One region of the Mesorhizobium sp. GW821-FHT04C10 genome, then DNA from elsewhere that is predicted to be linked to it. Evidence: riboswitches for the same ligand, from Rfam matches in the RefSeq annotation. Region 1 holds a riboswitch; each other region holds the start of a gene.
The links. Region 1 has a riboswitch for cobalamin ahead of AC07UC_RS32260 (ribonucleoside-diphosphate reductase subunit alpha). Riboswitches for the same ligand answer to the same signal wherever they lie in the genome.
Positions count from the first base shown of each region.

Region 1 (7,395 bases):
GAGGTCTCGCGCTGAAAGGTGCGGGCAAGGCCGAGGCGCGCGATGGCGTGCCCTGGTCTGCCGTTGATGGCGGTCCCGTCGAAGCGGATGCGGCCCCGGTCGGGTCCGAACGGGATGCCGGTGATGATGTTGAACAGCGTGCTCTTGCCGCTGCCGTTCGGGCCGGCGATGCCGAAAATCTCGCCGGCCTCGACCTTGAACGACACGCCATCGACGGCCTTCAGCGAACCGAAGGCCTTCGACACGTCGTCCAGTTCAAGCAGGGCCATCCGTCACTGCATCCAGGGCTGTGGCTTGAAGGCGCCTGTTGCGTATTTCTCCGGCGAGATCAGCGTGCGCTGGCCGTCCCAGATCTGGAAGAAGGTGATTGGGATATAGTCGTCGCCCTGCGTGGCAAGGTGGGTTGCGGGATCGAACTTCAGCCGCCCCTCGGCGACCTGCTTGTCGGTCTCCGACAGCGCTTTCATGATCGCGGCATGGTCCGATGCGCCGCCGACCTTCTTGACCGCGTCGAAATAGACATTGGTCATTTCGTAGAGGCCGACGCCGTAGGTCCCGCTCTCGACACCGTATTTCGCCTTGAACTTGGCCGCCACCTCGTCGGCGCGCGGGTTCTTCGGCGTCGTCAGCGCCCCGCCCAGGAGATTGTAGATCACACCGTTCGACTTCTTGCCGGTCAGTTCGACGAATTCCGGAACGCTCGGCGCATATTGCAGGAAGACCAGGCTCTTGGTCGGCTGCTCGAGGAACTGGTTCAGGAAGGATGCCGAATTGCCCGGCAGATAGTCGGTATTGATGACGACGTCCGGGACATTCTCGCGCACCTTGGCGAGGATCGAGCGCCAGTCGGTCACTTCGCCGAACGGAACGATCTCGTCGACCGTGATGGTCCAGCCCTTTTCCTTGAAGGTCTTCTTCATGCCTTCGGAGATGGTCTTGGAATAGGCGTTGTCCGAGGAGATGATGGCGACCTTCTTGGTCGGCAAGGTGATCTTGCCGTCGGCCGCGAGCTTCTCTACGAACAGGGTGACGTCGGTGTTATAGGCGTCGAAGGACGGCGTCAGCGACCAGCAGCACATGTATTTGTCAGGGTTCGGCGCGATGATATCCTTGGTCTGCTGCGAGGTGGCCGCGAGCATGTAGGGCATCTCGGCCTCGGCCATGTTGTCGATCTCGAAATTCGTCAAGCTGGCGTAACCGGTGAGCATGAACTGCACGCCGGGATCGCCAAGCAGGCGCTCGACCGCGCTGGTGACATTGCCAGCGGACTGATCCTTGACGTCGCCGACCACCAGTTCGAACGTGTTGCCGGCAACGCCGCCGGCCGCGTTTGCCTCGTCGATCGCCATCTGTACGCCGCGCTGGAATTCCTGCCCGTCCGCCGCGGCGGGCCCGGTGATAGGCGCGAGCAGGCCGATCTTGACGACGTCGGCGAAAGCGGGCGCGCTCGCCGTGGCAAACACGCCGATCAGCGCGCTGCTCATCAGCATATGGCGGATTCTGTTGCCTGCGGATTTGAATTTCATCGTGCGGTTCCCTGTTTTCCTCCCGTTCATCGGGAGTTGGATAATTGACAATCTACGCATAATTGTTCTTATTTGAAAAGGATTTTTCAACGCAGCCTGACCGGGAAGACGGTTCCCGCAAAAGGTATGGAAGCCGTGGCGCTTTGCTGCGCATCTGCACTAAAACAAGGCAATTCCAGACGGAGCGGACCATGACGATCTCGCAGAAGACCCTTGAAACCAGCCACGGCAAGATCGCCGTTCGCGAGACCGGTGGCAAAGGCACCGCCGTGTTGCTGATCCACGGCAATTCCTCTTCCGGAGCTGTTTTCCGCAACCAGCTCGAGAGCCAGCTGGGCGAGCGCTACCGTATCATCGCTCCCGATCTGCCGGGCCACGGGGCATCAGGTGATGCGATCGATCCGGACCGCTCCTACAGCATGGAGGGCTATGCCGATGCGATGACCGAAGTGCTCGGGCTGCTCGGCATCGACAAGGCCATCGTCTTCGGCTGGTCGCTTGGCGGCCATATCGGATTGGAGATGATCGACCGCTTTCCCGGCCTGCTCGGCCTGATGATCACAGGCACCCCGCCAGTGGCGCCCTCGGAGGTCGGCAACGGCTTCAAACCGAGCCCGCACATGCACCTTGCCGGACAGGAAAGTTTCACTGCCGCCGATGTCGAGGCCTATGCGCGCAGCACCTGCGGTGAGCCGTTCGAGCCGTTTCTCCTCGACACTGTCGCACGCACTGACGGTCGCGCACGGCGCCTGATGTTCGAGAAATTCGCGGCCGGCACCGGCCGCAACCAGCGCGAGATCGTCGCCGGCAAGACGCCGCCCATCGCCGTTCTGAACGGCATCGACGAACCGTTCGTCAACACCGATTTCGTCGCGGCCGTGAAAATTTCCAACCTGTGGGAAGGCAAGGCGCATCTGCTCGACGATTCAGGCCATGCGCCGTTCTGGGATTCGCCCGGCCGCTTCGATCCAATCTTCGCCCGCTTCCTGGCGAGCGTCGACAAGGCTTAGGGTCGACGCCCTGTTGACGATCCAAAATTCGAATCGTCAAGCCATTGACAGGTTGGGGTCCGGAGACGCTACATATAGCCATCGTGGTTCTTTCGAATCTGTTTGGATTCGGGAGCTAAGAGGGAAGCCGGTGAGCGATTCTTCGCAATGCCGGCGCTGCCCCCGCAACTGTAAGCAGCGAGCTTAAGTCGAGTAATGCCACTGGCGTGGACGCGCTGGGAAGGCCGACGGAAGCGACGACCTGCGAGCCAGGAGACCTGCCGCGATGAATTTGAACGTCCACGGGCGGGGTGTCCCGGTGGTGCGCTTGCTGCGGCCGAATCTCCGGCCGTCACTCAGGCATGCGTGCGCCAAGGCCTCCGTCTCCAACCAATCGGGGATCATGATGCCGGCGACTTCCACCATCCACACCAACGGGACCGATCGGGTTCCTTTCTCTCGCATCGATACATCGGCCCAGCCTGCGCGGCCGGCCTATCAGGTCATCCGCCGCAACGGCTCGGTGACGCCGTTCGACGCCACCAAGATCGCGGTTGCGCTGACCAAGGCTTTTCTGGCGGTCGAGGGTTCGGTGGCCGCCGGTTCGCGGCGTGTCCATGACGTCGTGGAGGAACTGACCGCGCAGGTTATGGCAGCGCTCACCCGCCGTGCGGACGCTGGCCGCACCTTCCACATCGAGGAGATCCAGGACCAGGTCGAACTGGCGCTGATGCGCAGCGAACACCACAAGGTGGCACGCGCCTACGTGCTCTACCGCGAGGAGCGCAGTCGCGACCGCCAGGCCCACAGCGCGAGCGTGGCGGACGCGTCGTCGTCGGTGCTCAAGGTCAAGGCGGACGACGGCAGCCTGGCGCCGCTCGACGAGGCGCGGCTGCGTCGGGTCATCGACGAGGCCTGCGCCGGCCTGGAAGCGGTTTCAGCTGAAACCATCCTCACCGAGACCAGGCGCAACCTCTATGACGGCATCACGCTGGATGAATTGTCGCTGGCGCCGATCCTGGCGGCGCGCACGCTGGTCGAGACCGAACCGAACTATGCCTTCGTCAGCGCCCGCCTGCTGCTCGACCGGCTGCGGCGCGAGGCGCTGAGTTTTGTCGCCGGCAGGGCGGAACAGGCGACGCATGCCGAGATGGCGAGCCGCTACGCCTCCTATTTCCCGCAATGTATGTCCACCGGCATCAAGGCCGAACTGATCGATCCCGAACTTGGCCGCTATGATCTCGCCCGCCTCGGCGCTGCGCTGAAGCCGGAGCGCGACCTGCAGTTCCAGTTCCTCGGCCTGCAGACGCTCTACGACCGCTATTTCCTGCACACCAGCGGCAAGCGCTTCGAACTGCCCCAGGCATTCTTCATGCGCGTCGCCATGGGGCTTGCGATTAGGGAGATCGACCGCGAGGCGCGCGCCATCGAATTCTATGACCTGCTGTCGTCTTTCGACTTCATGGCCTCGACCCCGACGCTGTTCAATTCGGGTACGCTCAGGCCGCAGCTGTCGTCATGCTTCCTGACCACGGTCGCCGACGATCTCGACGGCATCTTCAAGGCCGTGAAGGACAATGCGCTGCTCGCCAAATATTCGGGCGGGCTCGGCAATGACTGGACGCCGGTGCGTGGCCTCGGCGCTCACATCAAGGGCACCAATGGCGAGAGCCAGGGCATCGTGCCGTTCCTGAAGGTTGCCAACGACACGGCGATCGCCGTCAACCAGGGCGGAAAACGCAAGGGCGCGGTCTGCGCCTATCTCGAGACCTGGCATGTCGACATCGAGGAGTTCCTCGACCTGAGGAAAAATACCGGCGACGACCGCCGCCGCACGCATGACATGAACACCGCCAACTGGGTGCCGGACCTGTTCATGAGCCGCGTCGAAGCCGATGCCGAGTGGACGCTGTTCTCGCCTGATGAAACGCCCGACCTGCACGACCTCTACGGCACGGCCTTCAAGGTGGCCTACGAAGCCTTTGAGGCGAAGGCCGCCGCCGGCGGTGTCAAGGTGTTCAAGAAGGTTCGCGCGCTCGACCTGTGGCGCAAGATGCTGACCATGCTGTTCGAGACCGGGCACCCCTGGATCACCTTCAAGGACCCCTGCAACATCCGCTCGCCGCAAGGCCATGTCGGCGTCGTGCATTCCTCGAACCTGTGCACCGAGATCACGCTCAACACCTCGAAGGACGAGGTCGCCGTCTGCAATCTGGGTTCCGTCAATCTCGCCAACCACGTCACCCTGAAAGGCCTCGACCTCGATCACTTGGCGCGGACGACCGGTACGGCGATGCGTATGCTCGACAATGTCATCGACATCAATTTCTACACCATCCCCGAGGCACGGCAGTCCAATCTGCGCCACCGTCCGGTCGGTCTCGGCCTGATGGGTTTCCAGGATGCGCTGCAGGCGCTGCGCATTGCCTATGCATCGCCCGAGGCGATCGCCTTCGCCGACACCAGCATGGAGGCGATCGCCTACAACGCGATTTCCGCTTCCTGCGATCTCGCCGCCGAGCGCGGCCGCTATCCCAGCTTCGAAGGTTCGCTCTGGTCGAAAGGCGTGCTGCCGATCGACTCGATCGGGCTGGTGTCGGACGCGCGCGGCGCGAAGGTCGACATGGATTGCTCATCGACGCTCGACTGGGAGAGCTTGCGCAAGCGGGTAAGGAAGACCGGCATGCGCAACTCCAACACCATGGCGATCGCACCGACGGCGACGATTTCCAACATCTGCGGCGTCGCGCAGTCGATCGAGCCCGCCTACCAGAACCTGTTCGTCAAATCGAACATGTCTGGCGACTTCACCGTGGTGAATGCCGCGCTGGTGCATGACCTCAAGGCCCGCGGCCTGTGGGACGAGGTGATGGTCTCCGACCTCAAATATTTCGATGGCTCGGTCGGCCAGATCGACCGCGTGCCCGACGACCTCAAGGCGCTCTACGCCACCGCCTTCGAGATCGACTCCGCCTGGCTGATCGAGGCGGCGTCGCGGCGCCAGAAATGGATCGACCAGTCGCAGTCGCTCAACCTCTACATCGCCAATCCCTCCGGCAGGAAGCTCGATGAACTCTACCGGCTGGCGTGGCGCATGGGCCTGAAGACCACCTACTATCTGCGCTCGCGCTCGGCCTCGCATGTCGAGAAATCGACGCTCAAGGGCACCGACGGAAAGCTCAATGCGGTGTCGTCGGTTGCCGCCGTTGCCGCCGCTCCAATCGTCATCAGTGAGGATGCCGCCTGGGGCAAGGCCTGCGCCGTCGACGATCCCGAATGCGAAGCCTGCCAGTAAGCAGCAAGAGAACAGGAAGAAAAAATGCTCGATTGGTCAGAACCAACCGCCGCCGCCCGCCATCCCGCGCCGACGGAGCCTCCGCTCGCCGATGCCACCGGCCTTGGTCTCATCGAACGCGGCGGCGGTCGCGTTCGTGTCGACGACAAGCGCATGATCAACGCGCGTGCCGACGTCAACCAGCTGCTGCCCCTGAAGTATCGCTGGGCCTGGGAAAAATACCTCAACGGCTGCAACAACCACTGGATGCCGACCGAAGTGTCGATGCAGGCCGACATCGCGCTGTGGAAGTCGAAGGACGGATTGACGGACGATGAACGGCGCATGCTGAAGCGCAATCTCGGCTTCTTCGCGGCATCGGAATCGCTGGTCGCCAACAACATCGTGCTGGCGATCTACCGGCATCTGACCAACCCGGAATGCCGGCAGTATCTGCTGCGGCAAGCCTTCGAGGAGGCGGTGCACACGCACACCTTCCAGTACATCGTCGAAAGCCTCGGCCTGGACGAAGGCGAGCTGTTCAACATGTACCGTGAGGTGCCGTCGATCACCGACAAGGCGGCCTGGGCGCTCAAGCACACACAGCATCTCGACGATCCGGATTTCCGCACCGGCACGCCGCAGGCGGACCAGGCGTTCCTGCGCGACCTCGTCGCCTTCTACGTCATCTTCGAGGGCATGTGGTTCTATACCGGCTTCGCGCAGATCCTGTCGCTTGGCCGCCGCAACAAGATGGTGGGTATCGCCGAGCAGTACCAGTACATATTGCGCGACGAATCCATCCATCTGAATTTCGGCATCGACGTCATCAACCAGATCAAGATCGAGAATCCGCATCTGTGGACGAAGGCGTTCCAGGAGGAGGTGCGCGGCATGATCCGCACGGCGGCCGAACTCGAGGCCGCCTACGGACGGGACACGATGCCGCGCGGTTTCCTTGGCCTCAATGCGGCCCTCTGCGAAACCTACATGCACTTTATCGCCAACCGCCGCTGCGCCCAGCTTGGCCTGCAACTGGTCTTCGCCGAGGTCGAGAATCCGTTCCCGTGGATGTCCGAGGCCATGGACTTGAAGAAGGAAAAGAACTTCTTCGAGACCCGCGTCATCGAATACCAGAATGGCGGTGCGCTGGCCTGGGACTAACAGCACGCAGCTATTCGCGAACGATAGAACGGCGGCCATGAAGGGCGCCGCACTATACAGCCTCCTCAACCTTCGGAACGTATTTAACGCAAGGCAGGACGAGAGGACGCCGAACGCGAGCCCTGATCGGCGAAGCTGCGCTCGGCGATGGCGCCGAAGACAAGACCGATGGTGGTCCACAGCACCACATGGATGCCAAGCGAGGCAACACGGAAGCGCCACAAGAGATCGGCCGAGAATTTCTCCGGCACTTCGTTGATGGTTGGCAGCACGTACATGGCGACCGTTATGACCGCGATGAATGCCGCGCCCGCAATGATCGTCGCGTTCCAAGGGCCATACTGTGCCCAAAGCCTTCGTGACAGCCCGACCGCCGCCGTCAATGCGGCAATGGAGATCACCAGCATGATGAAGAACAGCACTGTCCGCGACCCTATCGTGT
Region 1 covers NZ_JBWKTL010000001.1:6,746,605-6,753,999, reverse strand. Annotated here, with positions in the region: gene AC07UC_RS32275 (ABC transporter ATP-binding protein) at 1-269, opposite strand, end outside; gene AC07UC_RS32270 (ABC transporter substrate-binding protein) at 273-1,526, opposite strand; gene AC07UC_RS32265 (alpha/beta fold hydrolase) at 1,718-2,536, shown strand; cobalamin riboswitch at 2,604-2,815, shown strand; gene AC07UC_RS32260 (ribonucleoside-diphosphate reductase subunit alpha) at 2,922-5,810, shown strand; gene AC07UC_RS32255 (ribonucleotide-diphosphate reductase subunit beta) at 5,835-6,953, shown strand; gene AC07UC_RS32250 (CbtA family protein) at 7,037-7,395, opposite strand, start outside.

Region 2 (7,395 bases), 2.9 Mb from region 1:
CTTCGGGCGCTGCCTTGTTGGCGTTGGCGGCCGAATGCAGCGGCGCCGAAACGCTCGCCGCCTTCTCCGCCGCAGGCGCCACCTTGGTCGCCGAAGGCGTCTTCAAGGCCGGGCTGGTTTCGGACGCGTCGGTCTTCGGCTTGCTGGCATTGGACGGCGCGACGGGCGCGGCGGCGGGTGCCGGAACGGGCTCGGCAATGATCGCATCGGGTGCCGCCTTGGCGGCCTTTGCGGCCTCCCTCGCCTCCCTGTCACGGGTCGACTTGAGGATCGCCTTTTCGCTCTTCAGCGTTGTCAGACCAGAAGCCGGCTCCGAGCCGGTGCGGCCATTCTGCGGCCCGGGCGCCACCGAAGCGCCCTTGCCCGCATCGTAAAGATCGATGATTTCGGCCAGCCGTTCCGGTGTCAGATCCTCGAACGTGTCCTTGAAGATCATCACCATCGGTGCGTTGACGCAAGCGCCGAGGCACTCGACCTCTTCCCACGACAAGGTGCCCTGGTCGTTGGTATGGAACTGGTCGTGATGGATCCGGGAGCGGCAGACATCCATCAGCGCTTCCGAGCCGCGCAGCATGCAGGGCGTGGTGCCGCAGACCTGGATATGCGCACGCGTGCCGACCGGATTGAGCTGGTACTGCGTGTAGAAGGTCGCGACCTCGAGCCCGCGGATGCGGGGCATGTCGAGCATGTCCGAGATCGTCTCGATCGCCGCCTTGGTGACCCAGCCTTCCTGCTCCTGCGCTATCATCAGCAGGGGAATGATCGCCGACTGCTCACGGCCCTTCGGGTACTTCTTGATCCATTGCTTCGCAGCTGCCGCGTTCGCCTTGTTGAAGGCGAAGGACGCGGGCTGGACGCTGGCTTCTGCGAGACGGCGGACTGACATTTAGCGATCGACCTCACCAAACACGATGTCGAGGGAGCCGAGAACGGCGGTGACGTCGGCCAGCATGTGGCCGCGGCAGAGGAAATCCATGGCCTGCAAATGCGCGAAGCCGGGCGCGCGCAGCTTGCAGCGATAAGGCTTGTTGGAGCCGTCGGAGACCAGATAGACGCCGAACTCGCCCTTCGGCGCCTCGACGGCCGCGTAGACCTCGCCGGCCGGAACGCGATAGCCCTCGGTGTAGAGCTTGAAGTGGTGGATCAGCGCTTCCATCGAGCGCTTCATTGCCGCGCGCTTGGGCGGCACGACCTTGCCGTCGAGATTCGACACCGGTCCGGTGCTTTCCTTGCCGAGCAAGAGATCGACGCACTGGCGCATGATACGGGCCGACTGGCGCATTTCTTCCATGCGCACGAGATAACGGTCGTAGCAGTCGCCGTTCTTGCCGATCGGAATGTCGAAGTCCATTTCCGAATAGCATTCGTAGGGCTGCGACTTGCGCAGGTCCCATGCCGCGCCCGAACCACGCACCATGACGCCCGAAAAGCCCCAGGCCCAGGCATCGGCCAGCGAAACAATGCCGATATCGACATTGCGCTGCTTGAAGATGCGGTTGCCGGTCAGCAACTTGTCGAGATCATCGATCGACTTCAGGAACGGGTCGATCCACTTGCCGATGTCCTCGACCAGCTGACGCGGCAGGTCCTGATGGACGCCGCCGGGGCGGAAATAGGCGGCATGCATGCGCGAGCCGGAGGCGCGCTCATAGAACACCATCAGCTTTTCGCGCTCGACGAAACCCCACAGCGGCGGCGTCAGCGCGCCGACGTCCATGGCCTGCGTCGTCACATTGAGGATGTGCGACATGATGCGGCCGATTTCGCAATAGAGCACGCGGATCAGCTGGCCGCGCTTCGGCACCTCGATGCCGAGCAGGCGCTCGGCGGCAAGAGCGAATGCATGTTCCTGGTTCATCGGCGCGCAATAATCGAGCCGGTCGAGATAGGGCACAGCCTGCAGATAGGTCTTGGCCTCGATCAGCTTCTCCGTGCCGCGATGCAAGAGCCCGATATGCGGATCGACGCGATCGACGACTTCGCCGTCCAGCTCGAGAACCAACCTCAAAACACCATGCGCCGCAGGGTGTTGAGGTCCAAAATTGATGTTGAAATTGCGGACGGAGGTCTCAGCCATTGTGGCGCCTCTGGCGAAGAGTCAGTAGTGAGTAGTGAGTAGTGATCATCAATCTCAATGCCTGCTTCATTCCGCCTGCTTGGCCTGCACCGTTCGGATAAGAGATCTCATCATTTTTCCAATCTCTTCGCATCGCAGCAGCAGCTCAGTCTCATTGTCTTTTCGCAGCAAGCCAACCCGGCATGCCAGCAGTGTGTGCGTTTCCAGTTCCTTCAACGAGCCTTGCGCCACGCGCAAAAATTGAATGAACGACCCTCTGTTTTCCCGACCGTATCCCTCTGCGATGTTCGCCGCGATCGAAACTGCTGATCGGCGCATCTGAGAGGTCATGCCGTAAATCTCATCCCTCGGAAACTCTTTGGTGAAGCGGTAACAATCTTCGGCGAGCGTCATCGCCGATTGCCACACCTTCAAGTCGCGATAAGATTCGATCCGTTGCTCCAATTCTTTCCCTACTGACTACTCACTACTTCCCTACTCACTGTTTCGCTTTTTCGTCCCCGGGCAGCACGTAATCCGTGCCTTCCCAAGGGGAAAGAAAATCGAAATTGCGGAATTCCTGCTTCAATTCCACAGGCTCGTAGATGACCCGCTTGGCTTCGTCGTCGTAACGCACCTCGACAAAGCCGGTCAGCGGGAAATCCTTGCGCAGCGGATGGCCTTCGAAACCGTAATCGGTCAACAGGCGGCGCAGGTCGGGATGGCCCGAGAACAGCACGCCATAGAGATCGTAGGTCTCCCGTTCGAACCAGTCGGCGCCCGGATAGACGCCGGTGATCGATGGCACCATCGTCTCCTCGTCGGCCTGCACCTTGACGCGGATGCGCACATTCTGCTTCGGCGACAACAGGTGGTAGACGACGTCGAAGCGCTTGGCCCGCGACGGATAATCGGCCCCACAGACATCGATGATCGAGATGAACTGGCAGCGCGCATCGTCGCGCAGGAAGGTCACCACTTCGATGAGGTCGCGCGGCTCGACATGGATGGTGAGCTCGCCATAGGCGAGCACCGCGTCGTTGACGCGACCGATCAGCTTTTCGCCGAGATAGGTCGACAGTTCGCTCAGGGATGCGGCCATGGATTTACCGTTCGATCGTGCCGGTGCGGCGGATTTTCTTCTGCAGGAGAAGAATGCCGTAGAGCAAAGCTTCGGCGCTCGGCGGGCAGCCGGGCACATAGATGTCGACAGGCACGACGCGGTCGCAGCCGCGCACCACCGAATAGGAATAGTGGTAGTAGCCGCCGCCATTGGCGCAGGAGCCCATCGAGATGACGTAGCGAGGCTCCGGCATCTGGTCGTAGACCTTGCGCAGCGCCGGCGCCATCTTGTTGGTCAGCGTGCCGGCGACGATCATGATGTCGGACTGGCGCGGAGACGCGCGCGGCGCGACGCCGAACCGTTCCGAGTCGTAGCGCGGCATCGAGGTGTGGATCATCTCGACCGCGCAGCACGCCAGACCAAAGGTCATGAACATCAGCGAGCCCGAGCGCGCCCAGGTGATCAGCGCCTCGGTCGAGGTGACCAGAAAGCCCTTGTCGGCAAGCTCATTGTTGATTTCGAGGAAGAAGGGATCGTCCTCCCCCACCGGCCTGCCGGTATTGGGATCGATAATGCCCTTCGGCTTCGGCGCGACGAGGGTGCCTGAACTGTCGTTCAATCCCATTCCAGCGCTCCTTTTTTCCATTCATAGGCAAAGCCGATGGTCAGCACTGCCAAAAACACCATCATCGACCAGAAGCCGAGCATGCCGATCTTCGAGAAGGACACGGCCCAGGGGAACAGGAAGGCCACTTCCAGGTCGAAGATGATGAACAGGATCGACACCAGGTAGAAACGGATGTCGAATTTCATGCGGGCATCGTCGAACGAGTTGAAACCGCACTCGTAGGCGGAAAGCTTTTCGGGATCGGGATTGCGGTAGGCCACCAGGAACGGGGCGGCCAGCAGCGCCAGGCCGACGACCAGTGCCACGCCTATGAACAGGACGATAGGCAGGTACGAACTGAGAAGTGCGTTCATGCAGCGGCTTTCCGTTGGCGCCAATCCACTTTGATTACAGCACCGGACCTTAATGCGGAAGCGTGACAGTTTAACCGCTGAACCGTTTTAAGGGGCCTATGCTGCAACGCGGCGAGGGTTAGCGCAGCACTTCCAGCGAAGCAAGTCAAACCTTGTTCAAAACGCCGACCTGGACGGCATATCCGGAGAAACTGGTCCGATCCGCTCCTGTTTGATTTCCTTCGCTTTTTACTCCACTTTTCTCTCCTGACATGGTTGCCGCCAAAACCCTGCTAGCATGGGTTGGAATCACCACGCAGGTTCCGCAAAAGTGGACCCCGGTTTTAAGACAAGAACCTGCCCAGACAAAGACTCGACCCACAGCCGAAGCCCCTCAGAGTGATGCCTGCATGAAGGAAAAAATCTCGCTTGCCGCCGCCCGCCGCATTGCACTCGCCGCTCAAGGGTTTCTCGATCCGCGCCCGAATGGCACACCTGACCGCCGCCATTTCGCCCGTGTGCTCTCCCGCACCGGCCTGCTGCAGATCGATTCCGTCAGTGCGGTGGTGCGTGCTCATTATATGCCGCTCTATTCGCGCCTGGGCCCCTACCCGCTCACGCTGCTCGACAATGCCGCCTTGACGCGCAAACGCACAGTCTTCGAATACTGGGCGCACGAGGCCTCGTTCCTGCCGGTCGAGACCTACCCGCTGATGCGCTGGCGCATGCAGCGAGCCGAGCAAGGCGATGAAATGTATCTGGGACTGGCCAAATGGGGCCGCGAACACGCCGCCTATATAGAAGACATCTACCGCGCGGTCGTCGAGCGCGGCCCGATCGCCGCTTCGGCGCTCGAAGGCCAGAAAGGTTCGGGCGGCTGGTGGGGCTGGAGCCATGCCAAGCATGCCTTCGAATGGCTGTTCTGGGCCGGGCGCATCACCACGGCGCACCGCCGCGGCTTCGAGCGCTTCTATGATTTGCCGGAGCGCGTGTTGCCGCAGGCGATCCTCGACCTGCCGGTGCCCCCGGCCCGGGACGCGCACCTCGAATTGCTGCGCATCTCGGCCCGCGCCCATGGCGTGGCGACATCGGGCGACCTGCGCGACTATTTCCGGCTGTCGCCGGCCGACATGAAGGGTCGGTTGGAGGAACTGGTCGAGTCGGGCGAATTGCTGCCGGTACGCGTCGAAGGCTGGGACAAGCCGGCCTACCTTCACAAGGACGCGCGCCTGCCCCGGAAAATCGAGGCGCGTGCTTTGCTGGCGCCCTTCGATCCGGTCGTCTTCGAGCGCTCGCGCTCGGAGCGGCTGTTCGATTTCCACTACCGCATCGAAATCTACACGCCGGCTGAAAAGCGCCAATACGGCTATTACGTCCTCCCCTTCCTGCTTGGCGACAGGATCGTCGCGCGCGTCGACCTCAAGGCGGACCGGCCGGCGAGCGTCCTGCGCGTCCATGCCGCCTACCCCGAGCCCGGCGCGCCGCCTGAAACCGCCGCTCAGCTCTTCGAGGAATTGAAGCAGATGCAGGGCTGGCTTGGCCTTGAACGCATGGACGTGACTCCGGCAGGCGATCTGGGTCCGGCGCTGGCCGACATCGCCGTGTCGTAGCCGTGCGTTGACACCGCTGCCTGCAAAAGCCTAAATCCGGTCCAGACGGTCCCCTGCCCGCAACGGCAGGGGCTAAGAGGGAATGCGGTGCGGGATTTCGATCTCAAATCCGCGGCTGTCCCCGCAACTGTAAGCGAAGAGCCAAGGCCGAAAGCCACTGGGAGTTTCCCGGGAAGGCGGCACCCAAGGCGATGACCCGCGAGCCAGGAGACCTGCCGTCTGCGACAAGAGAATCCGATCGCCCGGCGGGTTTCCGGGCAAGGAGCCCGGCTTTTTGGACCAGAACGGCAGTTTTTCGGCTGGCACAGCGGACAATTCGTCCGCCGACAGCGAAGCCTTGGCCGACGTCACGGTCATCGTCTGCGCCTCCTGTCGCGACGAGACCGGTTCCGACGCCCATCCCCGCGCCGGCGAACTGTTGGCTGAGGACACGCGCCGCGCCGCAGCCGATGACAACATCCGCGTCCGCACGGTGGAATGTCTCGGCAACTGCAAGCGCCGGCTGAGCGCCGCGATCCTGCGCGATGGCTGCTGGAGTTATGTCTTCGGCGACCTGACCGTGGCCAGCGGCGCCGACCTCGTCACCGGCGCCAAACTCTTCGCCACCTCGACCGACGGCCTCATCCCGTGGCGCGGCCGCCCCGATTCCCTCAAGCGCGGCCTTGTTGCCCGCATCCCTCCCCTCGACATGCTGAAGGACTGATCATGAGCGCTTCCGTATCCCGCGTCCCCTGCACCGTCGTCACCGGCTTCCTCGGCGCCGGCAAGACGACGCTGGTCCGCCATCTCCTGGAAAACGCCGGCGGCAAGCGTATCGCCATCATCGTCAACGAGTTCGGCGACATCGGCATTGACGGCGAGATTTTGAAGGGCTGCGGCATCGACACCTGCCCGGAGGAAAATATCGTCGAACTGGCCAATGGCTGCATCTGCTGCACCGTGGCCGACGATTTCGTGCCGGCGCTCGACCAGATCCTGTCGTTGACGCCGAAGGTCGACCACATCCTGATCGAAACCTCGGGCCTGGCCCTGCCCAAGCCGCTGGTCCAGGCTTTTCAGTGGCCGACGGTAAAGAGCCGTGTCACCGTCGATGGCGTCATCGCCGTGGTCGACGGCCCCGCATTAGCCGAAGGCCGCGTCGCCAACGACATGGACGCCCTGCAGGCGCAGCGCGCCGGGGATGAGAGCCTCGACCATGACGACCCGGTCGAGGAAGTGTTCGAGGACCAGATCGCCTGCGCGGACCTGATCATCCTGTCGAAGAGCGACCTGATGGACGCCGCCGGCTCGGCCCGCGCCAATGCCATCGTCAACGAACATTCCGCCCGCGCCGTGAAGATCGTGCCGACCTCGCATGGCAAGGTCGATCCCTCGGTGCTGCTCGGCCTCGGTCTCGCCGTCGAGGACGATATCGAGAACCGCAAATCCCATCATGACGGCGCGTTCGACCATGAGCATGACGACTTCGACACCTTCATCGTCGACATCCCCTCGATCGCCAATCCGGACGAGTTGGCAAAGCGCGTCGCCACCGCTGCCGAACAGGAGAACGTGCTGCGCGTGAAAGGCTTCGTCGAGGTCGGCGGCAAGCCGATGCGGCTCCTGCTGCAGGCCGTCGGCCCGCGCGTCAATCACTACTATGACCGCGCCTGGACGGTCGAGGACGACCGCCGCTCGCGCCTCGTCGTCATCGGCCTCAAGGGGCT
Region 2 covers NZ_JBWKTL010000001.1:3,823,002-3,830,396, reverse strand. Annotated here, with positions in the region: gene AC07UC_RS18520 (NADH-quinone oxidoreductase subunit E) at 1-886, opposite strand, end outside; gene AC07UC_RS18515 (NADH-quinone oxidoreductase subunit D) at 887-2,077, opposite strand; gene AC07UC_RS18510 (four helix bundle protein) at 2,144-2,521, opposite strand; gene AC07UC_RS18505 (NADH-quinone oxidoreductase subunit C) at 2,556-3,158, opposite strand; gene AC07UC_RS18500 (NuoB/complex I 20 kDa subunit family protein) at 3,163-3,744, opposite strand; gene AC07UC_RS18495 (NADH-quinone oxidoreductase subunit A) at 3,735-4,100, opposite strand; gene AC07UC_RS18490 (winged helix-turn-helix domain-containing protein) at 4,490-5,689, shown strand; cobalamin riboswitch at 5,719-5,923, shown strand; gene AC07UC_RS18485 (DUF1636 family protein) at 5,964-6,392, shown strand; gene cobW (cobalamin biosynthesis protein CobW) at 6,395-7,395, shown strand, end outside.
Region 2: it holds a riboswitch for cobalamin, as region 1 does, so the genes downstream of both, AC07UC_RS18485 (DUF1636 family protein) here and AC07UC_RS32260 (ribonucleoside-diphosphate reductase subunit alpha) in region 1, are expected to answer to the same signal.

Region 3 (7,395 bases), 1.1 Mb from region 1:
CACGGCCGGCGGTCATCAAATTCACGTCGCCGGGCTGGATGACCATTTCGGTACCGAGCGAATCGCGATGCCTGATCTTGCCGTCGAACAGATAGGTCACCGTCGACAGGCCGATATGCGGATGCGGACGGACGTCGAGCGCCTGGCCCGCACGCAGGATCGCCGGACCCATGCGATCGAAGAAGATGAACGGCCCGACCAGCCGCCTCCTGGCGGTCGGCAAGGCGCGACGGACCTCGAAGCCGCCAATGTCCTTGGCGTTCGGGATGACCATCAGTTCGATCTGGTCGCTGGCAAAGGCGTCGCCGGCCTCAGGGTCTTTCCCCGGGAAGAAGCTCATGAACTCTCCTTATCAGCGTTCGGTGACCGCTTTGGCGGCATCAGGCAAAGCGGATCGCCGCCTTTGCCCGCAGTTTGGCGGCCACTTCTTCGCGGTTGCGCGGATGCTGGTGGGTTTCGAGCGAATCGAGAAGTTCGCGCGCCGATGCCGCGATGGCCTCCACGGCGTGGTCGAACGCATGCTGGTTCTGTCTCGATGGCCGCGTCGTTCCGCTCAGCTTGCGGACAAATTGAAGGGCTGCGTCGCGCACTTCGTCATTAGTTGCCGGCGGATCAAAATTGAACAGGGTCTTGATGTTTCTGCACATCGCTTCCGTATCTCCTCTTGTCCTGGAGCTGTTTCAATCGGGACGAGTTTTATCCTCACTCATGATCGTGTCCAAAAACCGGTGAGGCAAGACCATGGTTGGCGGCCATGCCTCAGTCCGCGTCGAGCGGCTCTGTTCCAACCGGCTTGCCGTCGCGCGACAATCTGATCTTCTCGACCTTGTCCTCGGCCGCCTTCAGCAGCCGGTCGCAATGCGCCTTCAGGGCCTCACCACGCTCATAGATGCGGATCGACTGGTCGAGCGGCACATCGCCACGCTCCAGATCATCGACGATCTTCTCCAGCGCGTCGAGTGCCTGTTCGAAGCTCATCGCCTTGACGTCTTCGTTGGTCTCAGCAGCCATCATTCATCCTTTCATCAGTCGCCCGACATGGGCGGCGACCGAAAATGCCAGTCCCTGCAGATCGTAGCCGCCCTCAAGCAGGCTGACGAGCCGGTTGCCGCTGTGGCGGGCGGCGCGCTGCATCAGCTGGCCGGTCGCCCAGTCGAAATCGTCCTCGGTCAGGTTGATCTCGGCCAACGGATCACGGTGATGCGCGTCGAAACCGGCCGAAATGATAATCAGGTCGGGTGCGAAATTGTCGAGCGCCGGCAGGACGCGCGACAGGAAGGCATCGCGAAACACCTCGCTGCCTGTCTGCGGCGCCAGTGGTGCGTTGACGATGTTACCGGCGCCGGTCTCGCTCTTTGCGCCAGTGCCGGGATAAAGCGGCATCTGGTGCGTCGAGCAATAGAGCACCGAGGGATCGTCCCAGAAAATATCCTGCGTGCCATTGCCGTGGTGCACATCCCAGTCGACGACAGCGACACGCTCGACGCCGTGCTTCTTCTGCGCATAGCGGGCCGCGATCGCCGCCGTGTTGAAGAAGCAAAAGCCCATTGCGGTGGTCTTTTCGGCATGGTGGCCGGGTGGCCGGGCGGCGACGAAGACATTGTCGGCGCGGCCCGCGAAGACGTCGTCGACGGCCGCGTTGGCAGCGCCGATCGCGGTTATCACCGCCTGCCAGCTCTTCGGGCTGGCGGTGGTGTCGGCATCGATGCGGGCAATGCCCTCGTCAGGGATGGCGGCGCGCACGCGCGCGACGAAATCGGCCGGATGCGCGTAAAGGATGGTGGCCTCGTCGCCTTCAGGCGCCTTGACGCGGTCAAGCTCGGCAAAGGCTTCGTCGTCAAGCACGCGCTCGATGGCGCGCAAGCGGTCCGGCCGCTCGGGGTGACCGGGGGGCGTGATGTGCTCAAGGAAGATCGGATGCGTGTAGAGACGAGTGGCCATCGTCCCTATCTAGTGCCCCAACGCCGCGATGGCCATGCGTCGCGGCCCGATGGCTGGGGAAAATCGCTTCTGCGTCCATTGGCGTCGCTGTGGGGATTGGCGCCGCGAACACTTCGGCATAAGGTCGCCGTCACTGCCTGGTGCCCGCCAGTTTGTTTGTCTAGCCGCATTCTGCGGCGCCAAGTGATTCCACTTGGCTGCAAATGCTCTGGCGGGAGAATCGGGAACACGGTTGAATTCCGTGGCGTGCCCAACGCTGTGAGGGGGACCGCGCCGGTAAATGCCACTGTCGATGACGGGAAGGCACCGGACGCGGGTTGATCCCGAGCCAGAAGACCGGCCTGGCAGGCACCGTCATCCGCATGGTCAGGCGGAGGACATGGTTTGCAATCGCAAGGGGACAAGCGATGCCGGATGCTATGACCGCTCCTGTCAGCGACGGATTTGACCAGATGGCGCGCGACGCGGTCTACCGCGCCATGTTCACGCGGCGCGATGTGCGCAGTCATTTCCTGCCTGCTCCTCTCGACGATGAGGTGCTGGCGCGGCTGCTGCTTGCCGCCCATCACGCGCCGTCGGTCGGGTTCATGCAGCCGTGGAATTTCATCGTCATCCGCGATGCCGCGCGACGGGAGAAAGTGCGCGATCTGTTCCTCGCCGCGCGAGAACAGGAACTGCCCGAAATCGAGGAAGAACGGCAGGCGCTTTACCGCAAGCTGAAGCTGGAAGGCATCTGCGAAAGCGCGCTCAACATCTGCATCACCTGCGACCGCCAGCGCTCGAAGGGCTCGCCACTGGGACGTTGGCACAATCCGGAGATGGACCTCTACAGCACGGTCTGCGCGGTGCAGAATTTCTGGCTGGCGGCACGCGCCGAAGGCGTCGGCGTCGGCTGGGTCAGCATCATCGAGGCGCAGGCACTGAAAAGCCTGCTGTCCATTCCCGACCATGTAACGCCGATCGCTTATCTCTGCGTCGGCCGGGTTTCCGAATTCGCGCCCAAACCGGACCTTGAAACGCACGGCTGGGGCCGGCGCCTGCCCCTGCCCGAACTGATCATGAGCGAGACCTTTTGCGGGCAAGGCGAGGCACCGCTCAAGTCAGCGGTGGCGTGCCTGAACGCCGTCGATACCGCGCAGGCGACCGCCTGCCCGGCCGATCAGCGCGTCGCGCCGGCCGCGCCCCAGCGCGAGCCGCCGAAGGAGGAAAGCGCCTTGTCCTTGAGTTCCCGGAACTTCGACGACGCCTCGGCCAGCCTCGCATCCCAGGCGGGATCAGGCACCTGGCCGGCTATGGTCCTGAAATAGACCTGCATCAGGCAGGCGATGGCGAAAGGTTCGATGAACGCCGCCTTGAAGGCCCAGGCAAAGACGATGGCCAGCACGAAGGCCCAGCCGGCGAGTTGTCCGGGCATCAGGAAGAGAATGGCGCCGGCCGGCGCCAGCATCAGCAGGAAGATCACGAACGACACGCCCCACATGATGACCGCCAGCCAGACGGCGTTCTTGACCATGGTCTTGCCGTTCTGGGCGTAGAGAACGACGCCCTGCCGCGCGGCTTCGAAGGGTGAGGACGAGTTGATGCGGATGTTGTAGCCGAGGATGATCTCGTCGACATAGGTCAACGACAGGCGGATCACCGTGTTGATGAAGGACACCAGGCCGCTCAGGCCCGGAATGGGCAGAAAGGCGGCGACGCCGCCGAGCAGGCCGGTGATGGCGCGGATGGCGCCCTTGACCAGCTGGTCGACGACGAAAAGGATGTTGGCCTCGGCGAAACGCTCGGTCACGACCTGCCGGGCATAGGCGATCTGGTTCTGGCCGTCAGGGACATCATGGCCGTCGATCAGGTGGACCATGACGGCGATATGGCCGGCCTTGACGACGTAGAGGATGTATTCGCGGATCCAGTAGACGGCGATAGAGACGATACCGAAACCGACCACGCCGCCCCACAGGGCAAAGGACAGCGGCCCATCGGGATCGGTGGAGATATGGCCGACGCCATAGCCGACCGAGGCGCCGGTGCCGGTCGCCATGATGTAGGCCAGCGTGATGCCGAAATAGACGATCATGCGAAAGACAATGAAAGGCCAGGTCCGCATCATGATGGACACCGACCTGCCGATCTCGAAATCCCACATGCCCCGAATCTCCCCTCAGAGATGGCTGGGGAGGATGCGCTCTAACCGAAGATTGTCAATCATGGGCGGGCACCAGGCCGCAGACGGGACTTCAGCTCGATTGCGGACCCGGTTCCTTGAGCAGACCCTCAAGCAGTTGCTTGAACGCCGCCACCACCTTCCTCGACGTGGCTTCGGGGTCGTTTGAATTGGCGATCCGCTGCGACGCCTGGCTGCTCGCCCCGTTGATAAGCCGTGCGGCCGTTTCAGGGTCGACGCCCGGGACGACCACACCTTCCCCCTGCAACGCGGTCAGATGATCGGTCATTGAGCCGACGCAGGCATTGGCATTCGACCATTGTGCCGGATCGCCCAGCACAGCAGGGCCATCCCGGAACATGATGCGCTGGATTTCCGGCTCCAGCGCCATCTCGATATAGGTGGTGCATTCGTCGACGAAACGCTGCCAGCGGGTCGGCGCTCTCGACGCGACCTCGTTCACCCGAGCCGCCATCTCGCCGTCGATTTCAGCGATAACCGCCTCCAGCAGCCCCTTCTTGTCGCCGAAGTGATGATAGAGCGCGCCGCGCGTCAGTCCGGCGGATGCGGTGAAATCGTCCATCGACGCCTCGGCATATCCGATCGTCCCGAAGGCCTGGCGGGCCGCGGCGATCAGCTTGGCGCGCGTCTCGGCGATCATCTCCTTGCGGGGTCTGTGCATGCTTCTGGTCCTATTCACATACGTCTCGTATGCCAATTGACATACGTTGCGTATGGTCTATCTAGTTCTCATACGTTCCGTATGTAATTGTCGGAGCGCCTTTTGTCGAGGAACCGGATCATGCAGAACCCTTACTCAGAGATCTTTCGCGCCCCCGGAGCCAAGGGCTTCGCTGCCGCCGGTTTCCTGGCGCGCCTGCCGATCGCCATGGCGCCTATCGGCATCGTGGCGATGCTGTCGCAAACGCGTGGCGAATACTGGCTGGCCGGCGCTGTCTCGGCGACATTCGCATTGGCCAACGCTTTCCTGGCGCCGCAAATATCAAGACTGGTCGACCGCCTTGGCCAGACCCGGATCGTCGTGCCCACCACAATCATCTCCGTGCTCGCATTCCTGGCACTGATTGCATCGGCCAATCAGGACTGGCCGGTCTGGACGCTGTTCGTGTCGGCGTTGCTGGCCGCCGCAATGCCCAGCATGCCGGCAATGGTGCGCGCACGCTGGACCGAGATTTTCCGTGGTCGGCCCGAGATGAACACCGCCTTCGCCTTCGAGTCGGCGGCGGACGAGTTGGTCTACATCGCCGGTGCATCGCTGTCGGTGGGCTTGAGTGCCGCCCTGTTCCCGGAAGCGGGCATGCTGGCGAGCACGCTGTTCCTTGCCCTGGGCTCGACGGCGTTCATCCTGCAGCGATCGACCGAGCCGCAAGTGCGGCCGATGGGTCACGGCTCGAGCGGCTCCGCAATCCGCCTGCGCCCGGTACAGATCATCACATTCGCCCTGATCTTCATCGGCGCCACCTTCGCGACGACGGAAGTCAGCACCGTGGCAATCACCAAGGAACTCGGCCAACCCGGCGCCGCCAGCCTCGTCATTGGCGTCTACGCGCTGGGGTCGTTCGTGCTCGGCATCATTGTCGGCGCGCTCAATCTGAAAACACCGCTGCAACGCCAGTTGGCCATCGCGGTGGCCGTCATCGCGGTCAGCACGCTGCTGCCGCTCACGGCCGGCACCGTGCCGCTTCTGGCACTCACCGTCTTCATCAGCGGCGTGGCCATCTCGCCGACCTTCATCACGGCCTTCGGCCTGATCGAGCGGCATGTGCCCGAAGCGATGCTGACGGAGGGCATCACCTGGGTGACCACGGGGATCGGTATCGGCATGGCGCTGGGCTCCTTCGCCGCCGGCGCCGTGGTGGACGCATTCGGCGCCCAGAACGGGTTCTGGGTTTCAGTGGCCGCAGGCACCATCGCGCTGATCACCGTGCTGCTTGGCCAGCGCAGCCTTGCCACCCACAAATGCGAACTGGAGGGATGCGACGCCGCCGCCGTTCCGGCCGAGTGACCGCCGGGATATGTCGAGGTTCAGGTCAGGCCGACCTCACCTGAATATGAACATGGCCTAGAGAATCTCGGTCTTCGCGATGTGGATGCCAAAGCCTTCAAGGCCGACATAGTGGCGCTCGCGCGAGGCGATCAGGTTGATCGAGGAAATGCCGAGGTCCTTCAGGATTTGCGCGCCGAGGCCGATCTCGCGCCATTCGTTCTCGCGCCGGCGGGCCTCTTCATGATCCTCGCGGTCGCCGCTTGCCGGCCGTTTGCGTTCCTGATGCGCAACGCCGACGGAACCCTCGCGCAGATAGACGATGACGCCGCGCTTGCGCTCGCCCATCGCCTTCATGATGCCGTCCAGCCGATGGCTGGTGCCGAAGACGTCGGTCACCACATCCTCGGAATGCAGCCGCACCGGCACGTCCTCGCCGTCGCGGATGTCGCCGAAAACGACAGCGACGTGATGCATCGTGTCCCACGGCAGCGTGTAGGTGAAGACCTGCGCCTTGCCGCCGAGCGTGTCGATATCGGAGCAGGCGACGCGCTCGACCAGCGTTTCCTTGCGCTGACGATAGGCTATGAGGTCGGCAACCGACACCTGTTTCAGGCCATGCTCTTCGGCGAAAGCCTGCACCTGCGGGCCGCGCTTGACGGTGCCGTCGTCATTGACGAGTTCGGAAATGACGCCGATCGGCGGCAAGCCGGCGAGCTTGCAGAGATCAACGGCGGCCTCGGTATGGCCCGAACGCATCAGGACCCCGCCTTCGCGCGCGATCAGCGGGAAGATGTGGCCGGGACGGACGAAATCGGAGGTGCCGACATTGCCATTAGCGAGGTTGCGCACGGTGAGCGTGCGGTCGTCGGCCGAAATGCCTGTCGTCGTGCCATGCTTGAAATCGACGCTGACGGTAAAGGCGGTGGTGTGGGCGGAATCATTGTCGGCGACCATCGGCTGCAGGTTGAGCCGCTTGGCCTCCTCGCGCGGCATCGGCGTGCACACGATGCCGGAGGTGTTGCGCACGATGAAGGCCATCTTTTCCGGCGTACAGTGAACAGCGGCGACGATCAGGTCGCCCTCATTCTCGCGCCCGTCATCGTCCATGACGACGACGATCTCGCCACGTTCGAAGGCTCGGATGGCTTCGACAATCTTCTTCTGATCGTAAGGCATTGGCGCTCGCTTTGCTCGCAGGGCAGTAGGGGGAATAGGGCAGTAAGGCAGTAGGGAAAAGGAAAATTGGGCTCTTTCGGCAGGCAGCGTAACATACTGCCTTACTGCC
Region 3 covers NZ_JBWKTL010000001.1:5,606,025-5,613,419, forward strand. Annotated here, with positions in the region: gene AC07UC_RS27310 (pirin family protein) at 1-340, opposite strand, end outside; gene AC07UC_RS27315 (DUF2277 domain-containing protein) at 381-647, opposite strand; gene AC07UC_RS27320 (exodeoxyribonuclease VII small subunit) at 760-1,011, opposite strand; gene AC07UC_RS27325 (histone deacetylase family protein) at 1,015-1,941, opposite strand; cobalamin riboswitch at 2,106-2,301, shown strand; partial or broken gene bluB (5,6-dimethylbenzimidazole synthase) at 2,394-2,978, shown strand; gene AC07UC_RS27335 (hypothetical protein) at 3,101-4,084, opposite strand; gene AC07UC_RS27340 (TetR/AcrR family transcriptional regulator) at 4,176-4,784, opposite strand; gene AC07UC_RS27345 (MFS transporter) at 4,905-6,128, shown strand; gene ribB (3,4-dihydroxy-2-butanone-4-phosphate synthase) at 6,186-7,286, opposite strand.
Region 3: it holds a riboswitch for cobalamin, as region 1 does, so the genes downstream of both, bluB (5,6-dimethylbenzimidazole synthase) here and AC07UC_RS32260 (ribonucleoside-diphosphate reductase subunit alpha) in region 1, are expected to answer to the same signal.

Region 4 (7,395 bases), 2.9 Mb from region 1:
CGGCGATGATCATCAATATGTTCGCGGCCGCACTTGCCGGCATCCTGATCCCGCTGCTGCTCGACCGGTTCAAGATCGACCCGGCCGTGGCGTCGGCGGTTTTCGTCACCACCGTCACAGACTGCGTCGGCTTTTTCGCTTTCCTTGGCCTTGCAAGCTGGTGGTTCGGCGTGAGGTAGTGGCCTCAATTGACTTTTACGTAAATGCCGTGCGAGGCTCGCGCGGGGGCCATGTCGATTCCGGCGGCCAAGGGTTTGGTTCGGGACAGAAGGCGGCGCCGCGTGGCGGTCGCCCGGAATTCCGACTTGGAGTGACAATGCGGGAATATTATTCGATCACCGAACTGACCCGCGAATTCGACGTGTCGACGCGGACGTTGCGTTTCTATGAGGACGAAGGCCTGGTGCAGCCGGTGCGGCGTGGCCGCACGCGGCTGTTTCGTCCCTCCGACCGCCATCTCATCCGGCAGATCATGCGCGGCAAAAGGCTCGGCTTCTCGATCAACGAGATCCGCGAAATCATCCAGATGTACAAGGAGCCGCCGGGCGAGGTCGGGCAGCTCAAGCTGATGATCAAGCGCATCGAGGAAAAGCGCGAGGATCTGAGGCAGAAGCGCCGCGACCTCGAGGAGACGCTGGCCGAACTCGACCAGGCCGAGGAATCCTGTGTCGAGCGGCTCGTGGAGCTTGGCGTCAACACCTGAAGCTGTTCAGATCCAGCGCCGCACCCGCTTCGCGTAGTCGCGGTATTTCTTGCCGAATTTCGCTGCCAGTATCTTTTCCTCGCCCTCGATCGCCAGTTTCTGGGTGAGGAAGGCGGCGATGAAGGCAAAGAGCAGGAACCAGGCTATCCCCGAGACAAAGGCGACGCCGATCAACAGCAGTGTGTTGGCGAGATACATCGGGTTGCGGGTGACGCCGAAGGGGCCGGTCGTGACGAGATGGTCGGGCACGGCATTGGGATTGAGCGTCGTCCTGGCCCGCATCATGGTGCGGATGGCGGTGAACCAGAGCACGGCGACGCCGAACAATGCCACCCAGCCCGCCGCGAACAGGATGTCGCCCAGGAGATCGCCGATCCAGGGCAGGGGATAGAGCATGCCGAGGATGATGCTGACGGCGATCGCCGCGGTGTAGATAACCGGCGGCCACGGTATCACCCCGGGCTTCGGTTGGGTTTCGGTCATTGTGTTCCTCCCTCATCCATCTTGTCTTCGGTCTGGGCCGTGCAGCTGCCGGCCAGATCGCCCAGATGCGCCCGGAATTCCGCAGTCTGGTCGTTGTTCTCGAGCCGATCAAGCGAGGCTTCGCCCTCGAGCGTCGTCAGCATGCAGCCGCAATAGCTCGAACAGAAGGTTGCGTTGCGCGTCTGCTCGCACGAGCGCTGGCAGGTTTTGAGGAAATTGACCTGCGGGGTTTCGACCTGGGCCGGCATCATTTGCGAGAACAGCCAGACGCAGCCGATCAGCAACGGCTGGTGGATCAGGTAGAAGGCGAGGCTGTGGCGGCCGATGAAGACCAGCGGATTGGCCCAGCGTCCGGGTTTGAGGCTCGCAAGGCGGGCTCGCATGCCGGATGCGGAGGCGAGTTTCGCCACGCCGATGCCGACGAGCACCGCGCCAAACCATGGAAACAGCGGCACATAGTCGTTGGATCGCGGATTGATCGCTGACAGGCCGATCCACCACAGCCAGGGATGATCCAGCGCCTCGAAGCGCAGGTAGATGGGCGCCGCGATGACGAGCGCGGCAATGACAAGAGTCAGCAGCGCGGGTAGCCGCAGGAAGGCAAGGCCGAGCAGGCTGGCGAGCGCGATCTGGTGCAGGATGCCGAAGAAGATGAAGCCGTCAGGCGTGGCGATCCGCGTGACGACCGAAATGGCGATCGCCGCTCCGGCAACCATGGCGAACCGCTTCCAGAAACCGTTCCAGCGGATTTGCCGGCCATGGGCGAGGTACAGGCTGACGCCGACCAGGAACAGGAAGGTCGAGGCAATGCAGCGTGCGTAGATCTTCCACCAGCCGAAAGCGGTGAGGCCCGGATCGGTATAGCCGAAGAATTCCAGGTCCCAGGTGAAATGGTAGCTCGCCATGGCCAGCAGCGCGACGCCGCGCACGATGTCGATGGCGACGATGCGCCTGGATGGCTCCGGAACGGGTACGGTCGGCGTATGGATGGTCATGGTCTCGCGATCTGATTCAGCCCCGCCTGAGGACTATCACGGTTGGACGGGACAGAAGAAGGCCAGGGGGTGGATCAAGCGACGCTTTAGGCCAGAGCCGGGAAGCCTTTGACCGGCTTCGCTTTTGGCCGGTAACGGGTCGGTTTCCTCTTAATCGCCCGGGAGTGACCAAGGCAGATTTGGCTGGTGATTCTGCTTTGGGGAAGCAATGTCCACCCATGTGCGCCATCCGATCTGGCTCCCGGCCCTCAAGGCCGCGGATGCGCGCACCTTCGCCTCGCTCTACGCGGTGGAGTCCTTTGCCCGCGCCACGGTGTCGAGCGTCATCCCGATCCAGGCCTACGAGATCCTGCACAACGAGCAGATCGTCTCGATCCTCTACACCATCGTGGCGCTGCTCGGCCTGTCGGTGACCTTGTTCATGCCGATGCTGATCCGCCGCTTTGCCCGGCGCTGGGTCTATACGGCGGGCGCCTGCCTGCTCGCCATCGGCTCGCTGTTCTTCGTCACCCATACGCTTGCCGGGCAACTGGCCGGGATGCTGTGCCGGGTGATGGGCGCCAGCGCGCTGTCGATCACTCTCAATCTCTACATCATGGACCACATCCGCAAGACCGACTTCATGCAGGCTGAATCGCTGCGCATGGCGTGGTCGATGGTCGCCTGGACCGGCGGTCCGACGCTCGGCATCTTCCTCTATACACGCTTCGGCATCTATGCGGCGCATGGGGCGGTGGCGGTGTTCGCGCTGGCCTTGCTGGCGCTGTTCTGGACCTATCGGCTGGGCGACAACCAGTCGATCCGGCCCGGCAAGACCCGGCCGGCCAATCCGCTCGCCAATATCGGCCGCTTCGTCGCGCAGCCCAGATTGAGGCTCGCCTGGCTGATCGCCTTCGGCCGCTCCTGCTTCTGGACGACGTTCTTCGTCTATGGGCCGCTGTTCATGGTGATCACCGGGCAGGGCGATATCGCCGGCGGCCTCCTTGTCTCGGCCGGCAATGCGCTTTTGTTCATGGCGATCTTCTGGGGCAAGGCTGGAAAACGCTTTGGCGGCCGCCGCACCATGACATTTGCCTATTTCGCCATGTCGGCCATGCTGCTGGCGGCCGGCACGGTGGGCGCGACCGCGCCATTGCTGACCGGCGCTTTCCTGCTTGGTGGCGCGTTCTTTACCATCGCGCTCGATGCCCTGGGCTCGACCGCCTTCATGCGTTCTGTACGATCTTATGAACGGCCGCAGATGGCTGCGGTCTACCGCACCTATCTCGATTTTTCGGAACTCACGCCGCCGCTGGTTTATTCGGTGGTGCTGATCTTCTTCGGGCTGGGCTCGGTGTTTGTCACGCTCAGCCTGCTGGCGGCGGCGTGCGGCTTCGTGACCTGGCGCTATCTGCCGAAGTCGCTGTGAGGATCACGGTGAAAGTGCCGCATGGCGCTCGCGCACCCAGTTGTGGAAGCGGTGCAGTTCATATTCCTCGGGCATCAGCACGCCGGCGGCATGGCGCATCGAGCGCAGGCCTTTCTGGTTGACCTCGCAGATCGCCGCATCCTCCTCCAGCACCTGTGTGCCGAAGGCGATGATGTTGTCGATGTCGGTCGCGGCCAGCGCCTCGGGCGCGAACAGCCATTCGGCGACAAGTTCCGTCTGTTCCGGCCCGAGCGGTACCAGCCGAACGGTCCTGACATAGTCGACATGGCCGACGATGAACATCGAGGGCAGGCTGGTGGCGTAGGTCTGGCCGGCGGCGCGTTCGGCCGGTGTCAATCCCGGGAAGACCGGCCCATGGGTCTTGCCGTCGCTCGACCAGGTTTCGGCGCCCGCCCGCAGACCACCGGAAAACTCCGGCGCGTCATTGTCGGCGTGCCGGGTCCATTCGGGGTCGTCATGCCGGCTCATCAGGCCGCGGCCATAGATCGGCACCAGCCGCGACAGGTCCTTGTGGACGCCCGGACAATGCAGGCACTCGTTGAAGTTCTCCCAAAAGATCTTCCAGTTGCAGTGCATCACCTTGCGCAGCACATGGCCCGCCACCAGCGTTTCCAGAGGCCAGTTGCCGAGATTGCCGGAGGCAGGGTCGAAGGATGCCTGCGCCGAGCCGGCCGCATCCTCCTGCAAATTGATGAACACGAAGCCGCGCCATACCGAGAGTGCGACGCGATAGAGCGGATGGTCGGCCTTGTCGAAGCCGTCCGGCAATGATTTCGACGGCACGCGCACGAGGTCGCCGCGAAGCGAATAGGACCAGGCATGATAGGGGCAGGTGATCAGCCGCGCCTTCAGCCGGCCCTCGCTCTCCTGGCAAAGCTGCGAGCCGCGATGCCGGCACGTGTTGTGGAAGGCACGTAGCGCGCCGGTGTCGTCGCGCAGCACGATGATGTCCTGCGTGCCGATGCGGAATCGGCGGAAGGCCAGCGGCTGGGCAAGATCGGCCTCGCGGCAGACCAGCAGCCAGTTCTTGTACCAGATGGCATCGAGGTCCAGTTGATAGGCCGCTTCATCCCAATAGGCCGATGAGGGCAGGGTGGGTTCGGCCTGGGTCAGGCCGTTATAGGGATCGCGCTCGCTGGCAATGGGCTGCATGGCTGGCTTCCTGTGAAGTGGCCAGCCGACACCCGGCCGGCACAATTGTCAATTGTGGCGCCGATTGATGGCTGATGTGGCCGGCATGGCGTAATCGCGCTGGTTACCGGCGGAATTTGGTTTGCCGGAGGCGATGATTCTGCCTATAGTCGCTGATGTCGTCGGTTCCATTTTGGAGCCAAGAGGGAATGCGGTGCGGGCTGACTTGTTGCCCAATGCCGTTGCTGCCCCCGCAACTGTGTGCGGTAGTCCTCTCCATATGCCACTGAGGATTTGTCTTCGGGAAGGTGGGGAAGGGCGCTGATCCGTGAGCCAGGAGACCTGCCGGCGACAGGAAACTGACTTCGATGCCCTCGGGTGGAGGGTGAAAGGACAAGACATGACTACCGCTTCCGTCTCCCTCGGCGCCTCCGTCTCCTCGCAGTCGCGCTTCATGCAGCTGGCGCTCGCCGCGCTGCTCGGCACCTTCATCATCGGCTTCGTCGGCTTCTCGCACATCGATGCGGTCCACAATGCCGGTCATGACAACCGGCATTCGATGGCGTTTCCCTGCCACTGACGAGGATCTGACATCATGAATCTGTTTCGCAACGTCGTGTTCATCGCGGCGATCGCAGGGCTCGTGGCCGGCGTCGTCCTCGCCTGCATGCAGGCCTATGCCACCGTGCCGCTGATCCTCAAGGCGGAAGTCTACGAACAGGCCGAAGGCGGCCATGACCATGCCGCCGCACCCGCGGCGCCGGCTGATGCCGCCAGCGGCAACGCAATGAGTTCCGCCGCGCCGGCGGCATCGAATGCCATGAGCGCTGCCACCCCGGCTCCGGCCGCCGCGGCTGCTCCGGCCGAAGACGAGGGCTGGGCGCCGGCCGACGGCTTCGAGCGTTTTGCCTTCAACGTGGTTTCCAACGTCGTCACCGGCATCGGTTTCGCGCTGATCCTGGTCGCTGTTTCGGAATTCGCCGGCGGCATCGGCAACTGGCGCCAGGGCGTGTTCTGGGGCCTGGCCGGCTTTGCCGTGTTCACGCTGGCGCCCGGCCTCGGCCTGCCGCCGGAACTGCCCGCCATGCCGGCGGCCGACCTCACGCAGCGGCAGATCTGGTGGGTGGCAACGGTGGTCGCGACCGCCATCGGGCTTGGCCTGATCGCGTTCCGCAAGTCGCTGCCGCTCGCCATCCTTGCCGTGCTGCTGATCGTGGCGCCGCACATTGTCGGCGCGCCGCAGCCCGACAGCTTCGAGACACCGATCCCGGAAGGCCTGCACCACCAGTTCGTGGTGGCGGTGACGCTGACCAGTCTGGTGTTCTGGCTGGTGCTTGGCGCCGTCGTCGGCGTGGTGCGCGGACGCTTCACCGGCACCGCTACCAGCCTGCGCGACAGCTTTGCCTGATCGCGGCAGGCTGACCTTCATCATCGGTGGTGCGCGCTCGGGAAAGAGCGCGCATGCCGAAACCCTGGTGACGGCGTTGCCCTCGCCATGGACCTACATCGCCACCGCGCAAGCCTATGACGACGAGATGCGCGAGCGCATCGCGCTGCATCGGGCGCGGCGCGGCGCGGGCTGGACGACCATCGATGCGCCGCTCGACCTCGCCGGCGCGCTCGAGGCTTTGCCCGATGGCCGGCCGGTGCTGGTCGACTGCCTGACGCTGTGGCTGACCAATCACATGCTGGCAAACCATGACCTTGGGTTTGAATGCCGGCGGCTGGCCGATGTGTTGTCGCGGTCGCGCGGGCCGTGGTTCGTGGTCTCCAACGAAGTCGGGCAAGGCATCGTGCCGGATAATGCGCTGGCGCGCCGGTTTCGTGATGAGGCCGGTCGGCTCAACCAGCAGGTCGCGGCGATCGCCGATACGGTGCTGCTGATGGTGGCGGGGCTGCCGCTCAAGGTGAAATGAGATGACCGATATCGACGGCAAGACCACCGAAGACAGGGACGAAGAGCGCCACCGCGCCAAGATGGCCAAGCGCAAGGCGGTGCAGGACGCCGAGGTGGCCGCCAAGACGATCGAGAAGGGTCTGCTGATCGTCAACACCGGCCCGGGCAAGGGCAAGACGACAGCAGCGTTCGGTTTGGCGCTCCGCATGCTCGGCTATGGCAAGCGCGTCGGCGTCGTCCAGTTCATCAAGGGCAAGTGGCACACGGGCGAGAAGGATGCTTTCGCTGCCTTCGGCGATCGCGTCGTCTGGCACGCAATGGGCGAGGGCTTCACCTGGGAAACGCAGGATCTGAAGCGCGATATCGCCGCTGCCGAAGCCGCCTGGGCCAAGGCGCTGGAGCTGATCGCCGATCCGTCGATCAGCCTTGTCGTGCTCGATGAGCTCAATATCGCATTGCGCTACGACTATCTCGATCTCGACAAGGTGGTTGCAGGGCTGAAAGCGCGTCGCGAGGGCCTGCATGTCGTCGTCACTGGCCGCAACGCCAAGCCGGCGCTGGTCGAAGCGGCCGACCTGGTCACCGAAATGGGTGTGACCAAGCACCACTTTTCGGCGGGCGTGAAAGCCCAGCAAGGGATCGAGTTCTAGAACGCCAGAACCGCGATCACCGAGACCAAGCCGAACAGCGCGATCAGCAGATAGTCGGCGACGCGGTAGAGTTTCAGCGCCCGCCTGATGTCACCGCTGTCGACGTC
Region 4 covers NZ_JBWKTL010000001.1:3,867,226-3,874,620, forward strand. Annotated here, with positions in the region: gene mgtE (magnesium transporter) at 1-179, shown strand, start outside; gene AC07UC_RS18685 (MerR family transcriptional regulator) at 317-703, shown strand; gene AC07UC_RS18690 (methyltransferase family protein) at 710-1,186, opposite strand; gene AC07UC_RS18695 (heparan-alpha-glucosaminide N-acetyltransferase) at 1,183-2,181, opposite strand; gene AC07UC_RS18700 (MFS transporter) at 2,390-3,589, shown strand; gene AC07UC_RS18705 (aromatic ring-hydroxylating oxygenase subunit alpha) at 3,593-4,762, opposite strand; cobalamin riboswitch at 4,908-5,105, shown strand; gene AC07UC_RS18710 (CbtB domain-containing protein) at 5,142-5,321, shown strand; gene AC07UC_RS18715 (CbtA family protein) at 5,337-6,149, shown strand; gene cobU (bifunctional adenosylcobinamide kinase/adenosylcobinamide-phosphate guanylyltransferase) at 6,142-6,657, shown strand; gene cobO (cob(I)yrinic acid a,c-diamide adenosyltransferase) at 6,659-7,288, shown strand; gene cbiB (adenosylcobinamide-phosphate synthase CbiB) at 7,285-7,395, opposite strand, start outside.
Region 4: it holds a riboswitch for cobalamin, as region 1 does, so the genes downstream of both, AC07UC_RS18710 (CbtB domain-containing protein) here and AC07UC_RS32260 (ribonucleoside-diphosphate reductase subunit alpha) in region 1, are expected to answer to the same signal.